Linked DNA regions of Nisaea sediminum. The main gene of each other region encodes a partner of the protein of the gene in region 2 in a complex. Links are inferred from orthologs where the notes say so. Each region holds a gene or a part of one and is shown on either strand. Other genes may lie near its edges.

Region 1 (3,546 bases), on a different replicon or contig from region 2:
GTCCTGGTGCAGGGGCACTGTCGTCTCGACATTGGCGATGACGATCTCGTCCAAAGCCCTGCGCAGCCGCAGCAAACACTCGTTCCGGTTGGAGCCATGCACGATCAGTTTTGCGATCAGGCTGTCGTAGTAGGGCGGGATCCGGTAGCCGGCATAAAGCGCCGAATCGACACGTACGCCGAGGCCGCCCGGTGCGTGATAATCCGTAACCTGTCCCGGAGACGGAAGGAACGTCCTCGGGTTCTCGGCGTTGATCCGGCACTCGATCGAATGGCCGTTGAGCTGGATGTCGTCCTGGGTAAAGGAGAGCGCCGCGCCGGAGGCGATCTGGATCTGTTCCCGTACCAGGTCGATGCCGGTGATCATCTCGGTGATCGGGTGCTCGACCTGCAGGCGGGTATTCATCTCGATGAAGAAGAATTCACCGTTCTCGTAGAGGAACTCGAGGGTCCCGAGGCTGCGGTAGTTCATCTTCGCGCAGGCATTGGCCGCGATCTCGCCGATCTTCGCGCGTGCGGCCGCGTTCAGGGCCGGCGAGGGAGCCTCCTCGAGGACCTTCTGGTGGCGGCGCTGCAGCGAACAGTCGCGCTCGCCGAGATGGACCACGTGGCCCTTGCCGTCACCGACGATCTGTACCTCGATATGGCGCGGCTTGCCGAGGTAGCGCTCCATGTAGACTTCGTCATTGCCGAAGGCGGCGCCGGCCTCGCGCCGCGCCATGGTATAAGCCTCGGCGACATCCTCGGGCTTGTGCGCGATCTTCATGCCGCGCCCGCCGCCGCCGGCCGTCGCCTTGATCAGCACGGGGTAACCGATCTCCTCGGCGGCGGCGCGGGCCGCGTCCACGGAGTCGACCGGCCCGTCGGAGCCGGGAACGCACGGAATGCCGAGCGCCTTGACCGTCCGCTTGGCGATGATCTTGTCGCCCATGTCGCGGATATGCTGCGGAGACGGCCCGATGAAGACGAAGCCGTGTGCTTCGACGATCTCGGCGAAATCGGCGTTCTCTGAGAGGAAGCCGACACCCGGGTGGATCGCGTCCGCGCCGGTCACTGTCGCGGCTGTGAGGATCGCCGGGATATTGAGATAGCTGTCCTTGGAGGCCGGCGGGCCGATGCAGACGCTCTCGTCCGCAAGCCGCACATGCATGGCGTCCGCATCGGCGGTGGAGTGAACCGCGACGGTCCGGATGCCCATTTCCCGGCAGGCCCGGTGGATCCGCAGGGCCACGTCGCCGCGGTTGGCGATGAGGACTTTTTCGAACATTCCGGCTCCGGCCACTTATTCGATGACGATCAGCGGTTCGCCGAATTCAACCGGCTGCCCGTTCTGGATCAGGACTTCCTTCACCGTTCCGGCGCGCGGCGCGGGGATCGGGTTCATGACTTTCATCGCCTCGACGATCATCAGCGTCTGGCCTTCAGAGACCTTCGAACCCACGGAGACGAACGGCGCGGAATCGGGATCCGGCCCGAGATAGGCGGTTCCGACCATCGGCGATTTGACGGCGTTTGCATTCACCGCGGCCGGCGCGGGCTGCGCCGCCGGCGCTGCGGCGGCGACCGGGGCCGGGGCTACCGTCGCGGCCACCGCCTGCGTTGCCGGCCGGGCGACACGGATGCGCCAGTCGTCGGTCGCGTATTCCAGCTCTCCGAGGCCGGTTTCTTCCAGCAGCTTCGCGAGCTTTTTCACCAGTTTGCTATCAATGTCGTGCGACAAAGGGGTCTCCGGTTTCGTTCAATTTCGATCGAGAAGCCGCGCCATGGCGTCGAGGGCGAACAGGTAGCCCTGAGTCCCGAGGCCGACGATGACGCCTTCGGCGACGGCGGAAATGTAGGAGTGATGCCGGAATGCCTCGCGCCGGTGAATGTTCGAGATATGCACCTCGATCACCGGCAGTTCCGCAACCCTCAGGGCGTCGTGGATCGCGACCGACGTGTGGGTGTATGCGCCGGCATTGATGATGATCCCGGCCGCGCTGTCGCGCGCCTGCTGGATGATCGTCACCATTTCGCCTTCGAAGTTCGACTGCCGGAAATCGACCGACAGGTCCAGCGCCGCCGCGCGTTCGGCACACATTGCCTCGACGTCGTCCAGCGTCTCGGCTCCATAGACTTCGGGCTCACGGGTCCCGAGCATGTTCAGATTCGGGCCGTTGAGGATCAGGATTTCCGGGCGTTCGGACACGTTGCTCGCCTGCTTGTCAGTTTCGAGCGTTATATCATGCGGGGTTTGTGACGCAATCGGAACCGGTTGCCCGGCAGGAGCTAAAATTCCAGATCAGAGGAGAACATGGTCACCACGGGATTACTGACCTTTACGCGCACGCCCTCACAATTGTAGGTCGCCTGATGTACGGTGGCCGAATACCGGTCTGATTCGAGGAGCGAGCCGGTCACCTTGGTGCAGCCAAGGATCGTGTCATGCGCGCCGTTCTCACCCGTAATCGGAAGAAACAGCCTCTGGACCAGGACATGACGTTTGTCGTGCAGGGTTTGCGGCGCGATCGTGTGCAGGAGGTTTCCCGACTCAAGGCACTGATCGAGTCTGGCGCGCAGTGCGTTGGCCGTCTTCTGTGAGAGGAAATCTTTCAGCGACCGGCCTCGCAAGCCTTGTCCATAGAGCGTGTTCACGGCTTCGCCTACCAGCCGGTAGCGGTAGCAATTTGATTCGGGGACTTTCTCGCAGAGCCAGACGAAGGGCAGCGCCGATCCAAGTTCGATGGGTTCAATCGATTTTCGTGCGGGAAAACGCGCATCGCCGCGCCAGGCAAACCACCGCTCCACCAACTTGGATAGCGTCGCGTCGGTGACATCCTCCAGGATCTGGTTCATGTTCCCAGCACTCTTGATCGGCCCCTGTTATATTCCCGCATGACTGCAAGACTAGGTTTTAGATTTCCGATAGCATGACGTAATGGTTGTGGCAATGGTTCCGCTGCAAAGATGATCAAAAGTGAACCTATCATATCTCAATGCTCACAGAAATGATTTGCCGGTCATCTTTTCTGCTCTTTTTGTCAATTTTTCCAACAATTTTATTAAATCCGCCTTTTCTTTTTCTGTAAGGGCAGAGGTTAGAAATGCTTCTCGGTCGAGAGCCATTGGCACGATATGGTTGTAGATGGATTGCCCTGTCTCTGAAAGGGACAGCGTGGACTTCCGCCGGTCGTCCGGATCGGTCCGGCGCAGGATATGTCCGGACTTCGAAAGTTTTGCTGCGGCTCTGCTGACCTGGACCTTGTCCATGGCCGCGCGTCCGCGAATGTCGTTCGCCGTCATCGGGCCGCCGCTTCCGAGTATGGCGATCAGGCGCCACTCCGGAATGCTTATGTCGAACTCGGCCTCATAGAGTTTCTGGATGCTGCGCGATACCAGCGAGGATAGCAGCGCCAGACGGTAAGGCAGGAAAGCATCCAGCGCGAAAGCGCCGGCGGAAATGCCGTCGCGGCTGGATTTCCGCCCGTCAGAGGTCGCTTGACTTTCCACCCGCGTTCCTTAAATGGTTTCAATTGAAACTAATTATCTCGACTGCTCAGACGTTCCT
Region 2 (4,150 bases):
CTTTTCCTTCGCCCAGCCGTCGAGGATGGATGCGACCGCCGCCCCGGCGCTTTCATTGTGTCCGCCATCGACCCAGAGCGTCGATCCGGGTGCGAGATACTCGGTCAGCGCGCCTGTTTCCAGGTGCTGCATGCGGGCGGGCCAGCGCGCCTCGGCGATGCCCTTTGCGCGCGCGCCCTCCGTCGTCGGGACCAGCTTTTCCGCGAGATCGGCCGCCATCAGCGCCTGTCCGGCGTTGGTTATCTGGTGCGCGCCGAGCAGGCCCGGTTTCGGATAGCGCCGGGTGGTGCCGCCGGTGCTGAAGAGCATGCCGTCGCCGCCCTCCGCGATGGTCCATTCCCGGCCGTGCCGGTGGAGCGGTGCGCCGACCTCCGACGCCCGCGCCTCGATCACGGCGAGCGCCGCCGGATCCTGCGGGCCGATCACTGCCGGAACGCCCGGCTTCAGGATCCCGGCCTTCTCGAAGGCGATCTTCTCGATCGTGTCGCCGAGGAAGCTCATATGGTCCATGGAGACCGGCGTGATCACGGAGACGGCGGGTTTCTCGACGACGTTGGTCGCGTCGAACCGTCCGCCGAGCCCGACCTCCAGCAGCAGCACGTCGGCCGGGGTGCGGGAGAAGGCGAGAAAGGCCGCCGCCGTGGTGATCTCGAAGAGGGTGATCGGCACGCCTCCGTTCTCGCGTTCGCATTCCTCGAGGATGCCGACCAGCGCCGCATCGTCGATCTCGTGGCCCGCGATGTAGAAACGCTCGTTGTAGCGCACAAGGTGCGGTGAGGTGTCGGCATGGACCCTGCGCCCCGCGGCCTCGTAGATGCCGCGCAGCATGGCGATCGTCGAGCCCTTGCCGTTGGTGCCGGCGACGTGGATCACCGGCGGCAGCTTGCGTTCCGGTTGGCCGAGCTTTTCAAGCAGGCGCTCGAGCCGGTCGAGCGTCAGATCGATCAGTTTCGGGTGCAGGCGCTGCAGCCTCTCCAGGATCGGCTGCGGCGAAGGCTTGGATGCGGAAATCTCGGGATCCTCCGGCGGACGAGCCTCAGCTCTCCTCGTCCTCGTCCACGCTTTCGGCAGATGTCGCCTTTGTTTTCGGCAGCTTCACCACCTCCGCCTCCGGCAGAGGGGAGCGGATCATGGCGAAGACCCGGATCAGGGTGTTCCGGAGATCCTTGCGATGCACGACCATGTCGACCATGCCGTGCTCGAGCAGGTATTCCGAGCGCTGGAAGCCGTCCGGCAGCTGCTCGCGGATGGTCTCCTGGATCACCCGCTGGCCGGCGAAGCCGATGATGGCGCCCGGCTCGGCGATATGGATGTCGCCCAGCATGGCGAAGGAGGCGGTGACGCCGCCCGTGGTCGGGTCGGTCAGCACGACGACGAAGGGCAGGCCCGCTTCCTTGACGATCTCGCGCGCGATCACCGTGCGCGGCATCTGCATCAGCGAGAGGATGCCTTCCTGCATGCGGGCACCGCCCGAGGCCGGAAAGACCACAAGCGGGGCCTTCTGCGCCTTGGCGAGTTCGGCCGCACGGACCAGCGCGTCGCCGACCGCGATGCCCATGGAGCCGCCCATGAAATCGAAGCGGAACAGCGCGAGCACGACCGGCGCGCCGCCCATCTTGCCGTGGGCAACGATGATCGCATCCTCGGCGTCGGTCTTCGACTGGGCTTCCTTCAGCCGGTCGGTGTAGCGCTTGCGGTCGCGGAATTTCAGCGGGTCGAGCACCGGTTTCGGCAGTTCGATCCGGTCGTGCTTCTCGCCGTCGAACAGCATCTCCAGACGCTTTTCCGCGCCGAGACGCATGTGGTGCTCGCAGTTCGGGCAGACCTGCTGATTCTCCTCGAGATTGCGGTGGAAAATCATCTCTCCGCAGCCGCCGCACTTTATCCAGAGATTTTCCGGCACGTCGTGCGGCTGCACGAGCGCCTTGATCTTCGGCAGGACAGAGTTGGTGATCCAGTTCATCTCATCTCACTCCGCAATCCGCGGGTTCAAATCTCAGCCGCGCGCCTCGCGCACGCCCTTGGCAAGCTCCGATACCAGATCGGTCACGGCCTTGACGGTATCCGGTCCGGCCTTGTCGTTCCCGTCGAGCGAGCCGGCGAGGGCATTCACCACCGCCGTGCCGACGATGCAGGCATCGGCGACGGAGCCGATCGCCGCCGCGTGGTCGCGGGTCTTGATCCCGAAACCGACGCCGATCGGCAGGTCGGTGTGGTTCCGCAGCCGGCTGATCGCCGCGCGGACCATGTCGATCGGCACGTCCGCGGTGCCGGTGATCCCGGTGATGGAGACATAATAGATGAAGCCGCTGGTATTGGTCAGCACCTTCGGCAGGCGGGCATCGTCGGTGGTCGGCGTTGCCAGCCGGACGAAGGGCAGGCCGCGTTTCACCGCCGGGACGCAGAGCTCGTCATCCTCTTCAGGCGGCAGGTCGACCACGATCAGCCCGTCCGCGCCGGCGGAAATGGCATCGGTCAGGAAGCGCTCCACCCCGTAGATATAGATCGGGTTGTAGTAGCCCATGAGCACGACCGGCGTGCTCTGGTCCCCTTCGCGGAACTTGCGCACCAGATCGATGGTCTTGGCGAGCGAGGCGCCGGCCTTGAGCGCGCGCTGGCTCGAGGCCTGGATCGACGGGCCGTCGGCCATCGGGTCGGAGAACGGCATGCCGAACTCGATCATGTCGGCGCCGGCGCCGGGCAGGGCCTTCAGGATCGCGAGCGAAGTCTCCTGGTCCGGGTCGCCGGCGGTCACGAAGATACCGAGGCCGGGCCGGTTCTCAGCCTTCAGGGCGGCGAAGCACTTGTCGAGGCGCGAAGCGGTATAGTCCATCAGAGTTTGCCCATCTTTTCGAGCCGCGGAATCACCGCATCCAGATCCTTGTCGCCGCGGCCGCAGAGGTTCATGACCACGATCTTGTCCTTGTCCATGTCGCCGATCATCGTCGAGACGTAGGCCAGCGCATGGCTCGGCTCGAGCGCCGGGATGATCCCCTCAAGCTTCGAGCAAAGGGCGAAGGCTTCAAGGGCTTCGGTGTCGGTGGCGCTGACATAGTTCACCCGGCCGCTCTCGTGCAGCCATGAATGCTCCGGACCGATACCCGGATAGTCGAGACCGGCCGAGATCGAGTGTGCCTCGGTGATCTGCCCGTCGTCGTCCTGCAGCAGGTAGGTTCGGTTGCCATGCAGCACGCCCGGCGCGCCGCCCGTCAGCGAGGCCGCGTGCTCGCCGCTCGGAATGCCGTGCCCGGCCGCCTCGACGCCGAAGATCTGGACGCTCGGATCGTCGAGGAAGGGATGGAACAGGCCGATGGCGTTGGAGCCGCCGCCGATGCAGGCGACCAGCGCGTCGGGCAGCTTGCCCTCGGCTTCCTCGAGCTGCCAGCGCACCTCCTCGCCAATAATGCACTGGAAGTCGCGCACCATGGCCGGGTACGGGTGCGGGCCGGCGGCCGTGCCGATGATGTAGAAATGCGTCTCCGCCTTGGAGACCCAGTAGCGCAGGGCCTCGTTCATGGCGTCTTTCAGGGTCGAGGAGCCGGAGGTGACCGGGACGACCTTGGCGCCGAGCAGGCGCATACGGTCGACGTTCGGCTTCTGCCGCTTCACGTCCTCGGCGCCCATGAAGACCTCGCACTCCATGCCGAAAAGCGCGCAGGCGGTGGCGGTCGCGACGCCGTGCTGGCCGGCGCCGGTCTCGGCAATGATCTTGGTCTTGCCCATGCGCTTGGCGAGCAGGGCCTGGCCCATCACGTTGTTGATCTTGTGTGCGCCGGTATGGTTCAGCTCGTCACGCTTGAAGTAGAGCTTGGCGCCGCCGAAGTGCTCCGTCAGCCGGGGCGCGAAATAGAGCGCGCTCGGGCGGCCGATATAGTGCTTGCGGTAATATTCCATCTCCGCCCAGAAGTCCGGGTCGCCCTTGGCCGTGAGATAGGCTTTCTCGACTTCGAGAATCAGCGGCATCAGGGTTTCGGCGACATAACGGCCGCCGAAGATTCCGAAATGCCCGTCTTCGTCGGGTCCGCTTCGGAACGAGTTCGGGGCTGGCGTGGCGCTGGCCATGGTCAGACTTCCTCATCTTGCGGGGAGGCTTGCGAAAGGCGGCATAATGCGCGGGGCGCCCGGCCAAAGCAAGGCTCCGGGCGGGCAA

Evidence for each region. The genes of interacting proteins can lie anywhere in the genome.
Region 1: the proteins of accD (region 2) and accB are in contact, whole or in part, in a solved structure (PDB 8UXZ), measured with the Escherichia coli proteins. The link is inferred for Nisaea sediminum from one-to-one orthologs.

Annotation. Positions count from the first base shown.
Region 1 is NZ_JACZCQ010000003.1:833,626-837,171, reverse strand. What follows is about bases 1-2,894. They hold accB (acetyl-CoA carboxylase biotin carboxyl carrier protein), read right to left. Parts: upstream 1,720-2,894; coding sequence 1,282-1,719; downstream 1-1,281. Other genes in these bases: IG122_RS09010 (PAS domain-containing protein), read right to left, coding at 2,268-2,834; aroQ (type II 3-dehydroquinate dehydratase), read right to left, coding at 1,738-2,187; accC (acetyl-CoA carboxylase biotin carboxylase subunit), read right to left, coding at 1-1,266. Also shown: IG122_RS09005 (MarR family winged helix-turn-helix transcriptional regulator), read right to left, coding at 2,979-3,488. UniProt on the Escherichia coli protein: This protein is a component of the acetyl coenzyme A carboxylase complex; first, biotin carboxylase catalyzes the carboxylation of the carrier protein and then the transcarboxylase transfers the carboxyl group to form malonyl-CoA.
Region 2 is NZ_JACZCQ010000006.1:162,822-166,971, reverse strand. What follows is about bases 1-2,846. They hold accD (acetyl-CoA carboxylase, carboxyltransferase subunit beta), read right to left. Parts: upstream 1,964-2,846; coding sequence 1,037-1,963; downstream 1-1,036. Other genes in these bases: trpB (tryptophan synthase subunit beta), read right to left, coding at 2,833-2,846; trpA (tryptophan synthase subunit alpha), read right to left, coding at 1,997-2,833; IG122_RS12785 (bifunctional folylpolyglutamate synthase/dihydrofolate synthase), read right to left, coding at 1-873. Also shown: more of trpB, read right to left, coding at 2,847-4,062.